2 linked regions of the Blastochloris tepida genome follow. The protein of the gene in region 2 binds, or shares a complex with, the protein of the main gene of each other region. Links are inferred from orthologs where the notes say so. Each region holds a gene or a part of one and is shown on either strand. Other genes may lie near its edges.

What was found. The genes of interacting proteins can lie anywhere in the genome.
Region 1: the proteins of BLTE_RS11645 (region 2) and tldD are in contact, whole or in part, in a solved structure (PDB 5NJ9), measured with the Escherichia coli proteins. The link is inferred for Blastochloris tepida from one-to-one orthologs.

The regions. Positions count from the first base shown.
Region 1 is NZ_AP018907.1:2,740,403-2,745,487, forward strand. Bases 625-3,611 are described here. They hold tldD (metalloprotease TldD), read right to left. Parts: upstream 2,864-3,611; coding sequence 1,385-2,863; downstream 625-1,384. Other genes in these bases: BLTE_RS12485 (HigA family addiction module antitoxin), read left to right, coding at 979-1,287; BLTE_RS12495 (invasion associated locus B family protein), read right to left, coding at 2,930-3,433. In the rest of the region: BLTE_RS12475 (glucose-6-phosphate isomerase), read left to right, coding at 1-522; thrC (threonine synthase), read left to right, coding at 3,628-5,043; BLTE_RS12505 (M16 family metallopeptidase), read left to right, coding at 5,040-5,085. UniProt on the Escherichia coli protein: Metalloprotease involved in CcdA degradation. Suppresses the inhibitory activity of the carbon storage regulator (CsrA).
Region 2 is NZ_AP018907.1:2,556,343-2,561,286, forward strand. Bases 347-3,192 are described here. They hold BLTE_RS11645 (TldD/PmbA family protein), read left to right. Parts: upstream 347-1,016; coding sequence 1,017-2,369; downstream 2,370-3,192. Other genes in these bases: BLTE_RS11640 (DUF6101 family protein), read right to left, coding at 347-419; BLTE_RS11650 (3'(2'),5'-bisphosphate nucleotidase CysQ), read left to right, coding at 2,356-3,186; BLTE_RS18580 (DUF4170 domain-containing protein), read left to right, coding at 3,183-3,192. Outside these bases: more of BLTE_RS11640, read right to left, coding at 1-346; more of BLTE_RS18580, read left to right, coding at 3,193-3,284; BLTE_RS11655 (lysophospholipid acyltransferase family protein), read left to right, coding at 3,289-3,981; BLTE_RS11660 (3-deoxy-D-manno-octulosonic acid transferase), read left to right, coding at 3,985-4,944.

The sequences.
Region 1 (5,085 bases), 180 kb from region 2 along the record:
CGCGGCAAGACCATCTCGGTTGTGATGGCCTATGCCGACCGGCTGGCGATGTTCACCAAATGGTACGTGCAGCTGTGGGCCGAGAGCCTGGGCAAGGAGGGCCACGGCACGACGCCGGTCGGCGCGCTGGGCCCCGTCGACCAGCACAGCCAGCTCCAGCTCTATCTCGCCGGGCCGAAGGACAAGTTCTTCACGGTCATCACCACCGGCGTCAAAGGCAAGGGACCCAAGCTCGATCCCGAACTGTCGAAGATCGCGGGCGAGCCGGACTTCGGCGGGCGCACCATCGGCGACCTCGTCGCCGCCCAGGGCCGCGCCACCGCCGATACGCTGGCGAAGAACGGCCTGCCCACCCGCACCATCCATGTCGAGACGCTCGATGAGCGCTCGCTCGGCGCGCTCTTGATGCACTTCATGCTGGAGACGATCATCGCCGCCCAGCTTCTCGGCATCGACGCCTTCGACCAGCCGGCGGTCGAGGAAGGCAAGATCCTGGCAAAGCAGTATCTGGCGGAAAGCTGATCGGCGCGCGGGGAGCGGGTCCGCCGCGTCGTGGCCGGGCATGTGTCGACCGATATCGACACATGCCGACGGGTGAGATTTGAGCGTGTCAACGTCGAGCTTGGCGCTTGACCCGTCGAGTGGTACATTACCTCAAATCGAGGCGCCCAGCATGATCGTCAGCTTTCGGGACGACTGGCTGCGCGCCTTCTTCGTGGACGATGTCGCCTCGAAGGCGATCCCGCCCGATCTCGAAAGCCGTCTGTTCCGCAAGCTTCAGATGATCGACGACGCCGCGACCGATCAGGACTTGCGCGTGCCGCCCAGCAACCACTTCTAGAAGCTGCGCGGTGCCATCGACGGCTTCCATTCGATCCGCGTCAACAAGCAATGGCGGCTGATCTTCCGGTGGGACGGCAGCAAGGGCGAGGCCTCCGATCTCTATCTCGACGATCACAGCTACCGGTGAGGTGACCCATGCTGATGACCAAGCGCAAGCCGGCAACGGTCGGCGAGATTCTGGTCGAGGAGTTCATGCAGCCCATGGGCCTGACGCAAGGGGCGCTGGCCGAGGCCATGGGCGTTCAGCGCAAGCACGTCAACGAGCTGTGCAACAACCGCCGCACCGTGACGGCGCCGACCGCGCTCATCCTGGCGCGCGTGTTCGGCAACAGTCCGGAATTCTGGCTGAACGCGCAGCGGCGAACCGATCTGTGGGAGGCGATGAATTCCCCGCGCGAGCGCGAGCGAATCGAACGGGCGAAGCCGCTCCAAAGCGCCGCGTGATCGCGCTGGTCCACGACGCTTCGTCAGCATGAACACGCCGCTCGTGGCCAACGGTTGATCCGGCCCGGTGCGCCGGAAACCGCACGCCACCGGCGGCTCAGCCGCCGGTGCCGCCCACGGTGATGCGGTCCATGCGCAGCGTCGGCTGGCCCACGCCGACCGGCACGCCCTGCCCGGCCTTGCCGCAGGTGCCGACGCCGGGGTCGAGCTCCAGGTCGTTGCCGATCATGGTGACGCGGTGCAGGTCGGAGGGGCCGTTGCCGATCAGCATCGCCCCCTTCACCGGCGCGCCGACCTTGCCGTTCTCGATGCGGTAGGCCTCGGTGCAGTTGAAGACGTACTTGCCCGAGGTGATGTCCACCTGCCCGCCGCCGAACGACACGGCATAGAGCCCGTTCTTCACCGAGGCGATGATCTCCTCCGGGCTGTGGCTGCCGCCCATCAGAACGGTGTTGGTCATGCGCGGCATGGGGATGTGGGCGTGGCTCTCGCGCCGGCCATTGCCGGTGGGTTCCATGCCCATCAGCCGGGCGTTCTGGCGGTCCTGCATGTAGCCGACCAGGATTCCGTCCTCGATCAGCACCGTACGGTGCGACGGGGTTCCTTCATCATCGACCGTGAGCGAGCCGCGCCGGCCGGCGATCGTGCCGTCGTCGACCACGGTGACGCCCTTGGCCGCGACCTGCTGGCCGAGCAGGCCGGCGAAGGCCGAGGTCTTCTTGCGGTTGAAGTCGCCCTCCAGGCCGTGGCCGATCGCCTCGTGCAGCATGATGCCCGGCCAGCCTCTGCCCAGCACCACGTCGAGCTCGCCGGCCGGCGCCGGCACCGCTTCCAGATTGACCAGCGCCTGACGCAGCGCCTCGTCCACCGCCGCCTTCCAGGTCTCGGGCGCGATCACCCGCTCGAAGCCCTCGCGGCCGCCGAGACCCTGGCTGCCCGCCTCCATGCGGCCGCCCTGCTCGACCACCACGCTGACCGACAGCCGCACCAGCGGGCGGACGTCGCGCACTCGGGCGCCGTCGGCGCGGAAAATCTCGACCACCTGCCACGTGCCGGCGAGACCGGCCGACACCTGCCGGACGCGGGGATCGCGGCTCCGCGCATAGGCGTCGATCTCGGCGAGCAGCCGGGTCTTGGCTTCGAAGCCGGGCGTCTCCAGCGGGTTGTCGTCGCCATAGAGGCGGATGTTGGTGCGGTCGGGCGGCAGCGCCAGCGTGCCGCGATAACCCGACGCCACCGCCCGCACCGCATCGGCGGCGCGCAGCAGCGCCGCTTCCGACAGCGAGGAAGCGTGGGCGTAGCCGGCGGCCTCGCCCTTCACCGCCCTGAGGCCGAACCCCTGGGAGGTGTCGTAGCTCGCCGTCTTCAGCCGGCCATTGTCGAAGACCAGCGACTCGTTCTGACAGTATTCGAGGAACAGCTCGCCGTCGTCGGCCCCCTCCAGCGCGTTGCCGAGAAGCCGCTCGATCGCCCTCAGGCTGAGGCCCAGACAGGCGAACAGCGACAAGGTCTGGACGGCGGGTGGCTGGGTCGTCCTGGAGGGGGTTCCGGCGAGCAGAGAATTGGGGGCATGCATCTCGGGCTCCAAGTTCGATCCCCAGAACCTAGGGTCCCGGCCGGACGATTGCCAGCTTGCGCAACGTCAGGGCAGCTTGTCGAACCCGTCGCCGAAGCCGTTGAGCAGCAGCGGGATGCCGATGCCCTCCTCGGGCGTCTGGAAGATGATGAAGGTGGCCTGCTTGCCGGTGCGGAGCTGGGCGAGCAGCTTCTCGTCCATCACCACCTCGGCGACGCAGCCATTGGGCAGGCAGCGCACGAAGCCGGCGCGGCCGATGTCGGCATCGTCGATGCGCAGGCCGAGGCCGGAGGGCAGCAGCACGCCGAGCGGCGCCAGCACCCGCATCAGCCGCGCCTTCTGGTCGGCGGTCTTGAGCACGATGACGGTGAGGCCGACATTGGGCCGGTCCTCGGCGGTGACGCTCTGCACCAGAGCGCACTGCTCGCCCTGCGAGCCGGGCGGGGTGTCGCAGCGTATCTGCCAGTCGCCATGCACGGACTTGACCACGCCCTGGGCGCTGGCCGGCCCGGCGATGGAGGCAGCGAGCGCCGCCGCGGCAAGGATCCGAACGCCCCAGAGCTTCGTCATCGTCAACGCCTCCGCCGGCACGAATCGTCGCGCCGGCCCTGTCCAATCTGCCATGTCATCGGGACATCGCCCAAAAATCGTGTCAAGAACAAGGGCAAGTTTGCCAAACCGGCACTCGGGCCGCCAGCCCGCCCGCTCAAGCTTGCCCGCCTTTCGCCTGCCCTTTAGGGTCCGCGCGAACACGGAACGCACCCATGCACTATGTCTCGACCCGGGGCGAAGCCCCGGTGCTCGGCTTCGCCGACGCGCTTCTTGCCGGTCTTGCCCGCGACGGCGGGCTCTACGTCCCCGACCACTGGCCCGCCTTCGAGGCCACGACCTTCGCCGGCTTTGCCGGCCAGCGCTATGCCGACGTCGCCAAGGCGGTGATGGCGCCGTTCGTCGGCGGCTCCATCGCCCCCGACGCGTTCGGCCGGATGGTCGAGGACGCCTATGCCGGCTTCCACCACCCGGCGGTGTGCCCGCTGGTCCAGCTTTCCGAACGGGAATGGGTGCTGGAGCTGTTCCGCGGGCCGACGCTGGCGTTCAAGGACGTCGCCATGCAGCTGCTCGGGCGGCTGATGGATCACGTCCTGGCCGAGCGCAATGAGCGCGCCACCATCGTCGGCGCCACCTCGGGCGACACCGGCGGCGCGGCGATCGAGGCGTTCCGGGGCCGCGAGCGGGTCGATGTGGTGATGCTGTTCCCGCACGGCCGGGTGTCCGACGTGCAGCGGCGGATGATGACCACCCCCACCGACGCCAACATCCATGCGGTGGCGATCGAGGGCACGTTCGACGACTGCCAGGCGATCCTGAAGGCGCTGTTCAACGACCATGCCTTCCGCGACACCGTGCGGCTGTCCGGCGTCAACTCCATCAACTGGGCGCGGCTGGTCGCCCAGATCGTCTATTACGTCACCGCCGCGGCGGCGCTCGGCGGGCCGCAGCGCAAGGTGGCGTTCTCGGTGCCGACCGGCAATTTCGGCGACGTGTTCGCCGGCTATGTCGCCACCCGCATGGGCCTGCCGGTGGAAAAGCTGATCGTCGCCACCAATGTCAACGACATCCTGGCCCGCACGCTGGCCAGCGGCGTCTACGAGCCGCGCGAGGTGGTGGCGACCACCTCGCCGTCGATGGACATCCAGGTGTCGTCCAATTTCGAGCGCCTGCTGTTCGATGCCGGAGGCCGCGACGCCGCCAAGGTGCGCCGCCAGATGGCCGACCTCGCGGAGACCGGGCGCTTCGCGGTCGATTCCCTGACGCTTGCCGCCATCGGCAACGTGTTCGGCGCCGCCCGCGCCGACGAGGCGGAGGTCAAGGCCACCATCGCCGACACCTGGAAACGCGCCGGCTATCTGCTCGACCCGCACACCGCGGTGGGGCTCGCCGCCGCCCGCAAGGTCGAGACGGCGTGCGACGTGCCGGTGGTGGTGCTGGGCACCGCCCACCCGGCCAAGTTCCCCGATGCGGTGGAGGCCGCGAGCGGCACCCGCCCGGCTCTGCCGGCGTCGCTCGGCGACCTGATGAGCCGGCCGGAGCGGATGGCCGTGCTGCCCAACGATGCTGCCACTGTGGCCCGCTTCGTCGCCGCGCGCTCGCGCGCCGTCCGCCCGGGAGCCGCGGCATGACACTGCGCCTGACGCGCCTGGAGAGCGGGCTGACCGTCGCCA
Region 2 (4,944 bases):
CGCTTGACGTGGGCCGAGCGGCGGCGGCGGCGCGGCACGGCCGGGGTGACCACCAGGGCGCCGAGGCGGGACATCGGCTCGCGCCACGCCCCCTCGCCGTCGCCGACCAGCATCGGGCAGCCGAGGCTCTTCGACCACGCCTGCCAGTCGGCGATCACGTCGTCGCAATCGCCGGCCGCCGACAGCGTCACCGACAGCGCCGGGTCGCGATGGGCCAGCACCACGGCGATGTTGCCGTAGGACGGCGCCGGGCCGGGCTCGATGCGCACCACCACGCCGAGATAGCTCTCGATCGGCACATTGAGCCGCATGCGGATGCCGGCCACCGCCCGCCGCACCACCACGCGGTTGCGGTCGATCTCGATGTCGCGCACCCGTCCATCGGCCGCCGGGTCGACCGCGGCGAAACGCGCAGGCAACGCGAAGGGATCGACCCATGACGTACAAGTGGCGCCGGCGGTTGCACTTCCGCCGTACTCGGTTTGACGCTTCATTGCACTCCTCGCCGAGTTATTATTGGCTTCATTTGACGAGAAGACTGCCACTGCGAGTTCGCCACCCGCTTAAGAAGATGGGTTAATCAAACCTAAGCTTTATCCTCTTGATTCTCATGCTTGATGAAAGCTTTCCGGGGCCACGGGCCGCCCGCACACCACCCCGCCGGCCACAACCATCCCGTCATCGCCGGGCTTGCCCCGGCGATCCCGATCGGAACGGCGCGGCGGCGGTGATGGCGGCGCGGCCGGCAGGCGGTGCGGCCGGGGGTCGAGATCGCCGGGACAAGCCCGGCGATGACGACGGGGAGCGCCCGCAAGGCGATGGGCGGCGGCAGGCGATGACGGCGGGGAGAGCCCAAGCGCAATGACGACGACGCCGGCCGGCGGCGCGGCGGTCTGCGCCTCGCGCCAGCGCCTTCGCCACTGACGCAGCGTCATACGGCCGGCGCTGCAGGCGTTTCGCAAAACCGGTATCCCCTTTGGCGGAAAATGCTCTAAACCGGACTCGAAAGGACACCCATGACCGATCTCGTCGACCTGTCGGCGCTGGAAGAGCGCGTCCAGAATCTCCTCACTGCCGCCCGCAAGGCGGGCGCCGATCAGGCCGATGCCGTCGCCATCCGCAGCGTGTCGCTGTCGGTCAATGTGCGCGAGGGCCGGGTCGAGGAAGGCACCCGCTCCGAGAATGACGAGTTCGGCCTGCGGGTGTTCGTCGGCCGGCGGCAGGCGGTCGTCTCCACCAATGACGCGATCCACCTCAATCCCGACCGGCTGGCCGAGCGGGCGGTGGCGATGGCGCGCGCCGCGCCCGAGGATCCGTTCGCCGGCCTCGCCGATCCCGGCCGGCTGGCGCAAAGCGTGCCCGACCTCGATCTGCTCGATCCCGTCCTGCCCGGCGCCACGGCGCTGGAGGCGCTGGCCCGCGCCGCCGAGGAGGCCGCCCTCGCCATGCCCGGCGTCACCAAATCGAGCGGCGCCTCGGCGGCGGCCGGGCTCGGCGGCTTCGTGCTGGCGACATCGGAGGGGTTCCGCGGCGCCTATGTGGAGTCCCAGCACAGCCTGTCGATGACCGCCATTGCCGGCGAGGGCACGGCGATGGAGCAGGACTGGGACTACAGTTCGGCGCGCCATGCCGCCGACCTCGCGGACGCCGCCGCCATCGGCCGCAAGGCCGCCGAGCGGGCGGTGCGCCGGCTCAACCCGAAGAAGATCGCCACCACCCGCGTGCCGGTGATCTTCGATCCGCGCGTCGCCAACAGCCTGGTCGGCCACATCGCCTCGGCGATCAACGGCGCGGCGATCGCCCGCCGCACCAGCTTCCTGCTCGACAAGCTCGGCACAGCGATCCTGCCTCCCGGCACCCGCGTCATCGACGATCCGCTGCGCCCGCGCGGCCTGGGCTCGCGCCCGTTCGACGGCGAGGGCGTGGCCGGGGCGCCGCTGGCGGTGGTCGAGGACGGGGTGCTCGCCTCCTGGCTGCTCGACAGCGCCACCGCCCGCGAGCTCGGCCTCGCCACCACCGGCCATGCCCGGCGCGGAGCCGGCGGCTCGCCCAGCCCCTCGCCCTCCAACCTCTACCTCGCCGCCGGGCACGTGAGCCCGCGCGAGCTGATCGCCGACATCCGCGACGGCTTCTACATCACCGACCTGATCGGCATGGGCGCCAGCATCGTCACCGGCGACTATTCGCGCGGCGCGTCGGGCGTGTGGATCGAGAATGGCGAGCTGACCTATCCGGTGGCGGAGGTGACGATCGCCGGCAACCTCGCCGACATGTTCCGCGCGCTGACGCCGGCCGACGACCTCGAATTCCGCTATTCGACCAATGCGCCGACGCTGCGGGTGGAGGGGCTGACAATTGCCGGCCGCTGACCCCCTCGCCGATCCCGAGGCGGCGCGCGCCGCCCTCATCGAGGCGGTGGCCGAGGCCGGCGACATCGCGCTGCGGTTCTTCCGCGCCGACCCGCGCTCCTGGACCAAGGGCGCCGCCAAGTCGCCGGTGACCGAGGCCGACGTCGCCATCGACGTGTTCCTGCGCCAGCGGCTGATCGCCCGCGCCCCCGCCTATGGCTGGCTATCGGAGGAGACCCAGGATTCCGCCGAGCGGCTGACCCGGCGGCGGCTGTGGATCGTCGATCCGATCGACGGCACCCGCGCCTACATGGCCGGCGGCACCGACTGGACGATCTCGGCGGCGCTGGTGGAGGACGGCCGGGCCATCGCCGCGGCGCTGTTCGCGCCGGTCTCGCGCGAGATGTTCTCCGCCAGCCTCGGCCGCGGCGCCACCCGCAACGGCGTGCCGATTTCGGCCGGCGAGCGCACCGACCCGGCCGGCGCGCGCATGGCCGGCCCCAAGCAGGGCTATCCGGCGGTGACGACGATTTTGGAGAACGCCGGGCAGGTCGAGCGGATACGCTCGCTGGCGCTGCGCATCGCCCGGGTGGCGGAGGGCACGCTCGACGCCGCCTTCGCCGGGGCCGGCGGCAACGACTGGGACCTTGCGGCGGCCGACCTTTTGATGCACGAAGCCGGTGGCCGGCTGACGACGCATGCCGGCGCGGATCTGGTGTTCAACCGTCCGAAGCCCGTGCATGGCGCCCTGGTTGCAGCCGGCGCCGCGTTGCACCCGCCACTGCTCGCCCGTCTCGCCAGCTTCGCCCCCCCTCCCCTCGCCGAGCGCTCCCTATGACGGCAGCCGACCCCGCCCCGATGCGCGATTTCATCGTCCACCTGTTCACCGTCCACCTGCACCGCCTGCTCGATCCCGAGCACCAACCGCGGATCTGATCCCGTGTGGAAGCGTCTTGCCCGCTCGCCGGCATTCCGGCGGGCCGCCGGTGCCTTTCTCGCCGGCTATCTGCGCCTTGTCGCCCGCACCGGCCGGCCGGTGTGGGAGCCGCTCGACATCTACGACCGGCTCGACCCCGATCTGCCGATCATCCTGACCTTCTGGCACGGGCAGCATTTCCTGTCGCCGTTCGTCATGAAGCCGGGGATGAAGGCCAAGGTGCTGGTGTCGCGCCACGCCGACGGCGACATCAACGCCATCGCCGCCGAGCGCTTCGGCGTCGGCACCATTCGCGGCTCGGGCGACCACAAGGGCCGCTTCCACCGCAAGGGCGGGGTCTCGGCCTTCCTGGAGATGGTCGACAGCCTCGCCGAGGGCTACAACATCGCGGTGACCGCCGACGTGCCGAAGGTCTCGCGCAAGGCCGGGCTCGGCGTGGTGATGCTGGCGCGCGCCAGCGGCCGGCCGATCTATCCGCTCGCCATCGAATCGAGCCGCCGCATCGTGCTGCCCTCCTGGGACAAGGCCAGCGTCGACCTGCCGTTCGCGCGGCTGGCCTTCGTGGCCGGCGAGCCCATTCGAATTTCCGCGGATGCTGACGATACGGAACTGGAAGCCTGCCGCCGTCTGCTGCAGGATCGCCTCGAAGCCGCGCACCAGCGCGCGGCCGAGTTGACCGGCCGAGGACCACGCTGACCGATGGGCAGACCTGTCTGGAGTGGGCTCGCGCTGGCCGCCTATCGCGGCCTCGCGGCGGGTGTGCGGCCGTTGGTGCCGCTCTATCTCGACCGCCGGGCGCGCCGCGGCAAGGAAGACGCCAAGCGCCTCGGCGAGCGCTACGGCCGCGCCTCGGCCGACCGGCCACCCGGCCCGCTGATCTGGACGCACGGCGCCAGCGTCGGCGAGACGCTGGCGATCATGCCGCTGCTCGACCGGCTTTGCGGCCGCGGCTTCAACGTCCTGCTCACCTCGGGCACGCTGACCTCGGCGCAGCTCGCCGCGCGCCGGGCGCCGCCGGGCGTCATCCACCAGTTCGCGCCGCTCGACGTGCCGGCCTATGTGGCGCGCTTCCTCGGCCACTGGCAGCCCGATCTGGCGCTGTTCGCCGAATCCGAGCTGTGGCCCAATCTGATCGTGCAGACAACCGGGCGCGGCACGCCGGTGATCCTGGTCAACGGCCGGATGTCGGAGACCTCGTTCCGGCGGTGGTCCAACCTGAAGACGGTGTCGGGCTCGCTGCTGTCGCGCATCGACCTCTGCCTCGCCCAGAGCCGCGAGGCGGCGCGGCGCTACGAGACGCTGGGCACGCCGCGGGTGACCACCACCGGCAATCTCAAGTTCGACACGCCGCCGCCGCCCGCCGACGCCCATGAGGTGGCGGCGCTGGCCCAGCGCGTGGCCGGGCGGCCGGTGGTGCTGGCCGCCTCCACCCATCCCGGCGAGGAGGACGCGATCTACGCCGCCCACCGGGCGCTGCGCGACCATTCGCCGGGGCTGCTCACCATCGTCGTGCCGCGCCATCCCGAGCGCGGCGCCGAGGTGACGGCGCTGGCCGAGCGGGAGGGGCTGGTGGCGCTGCAGCGCTCGCGCGGCCATCTGCCCGACCAGGGCACCGAGGTCTATGTCGCCGACACGATCGGCGAGCTCGGCCTGTTCTAC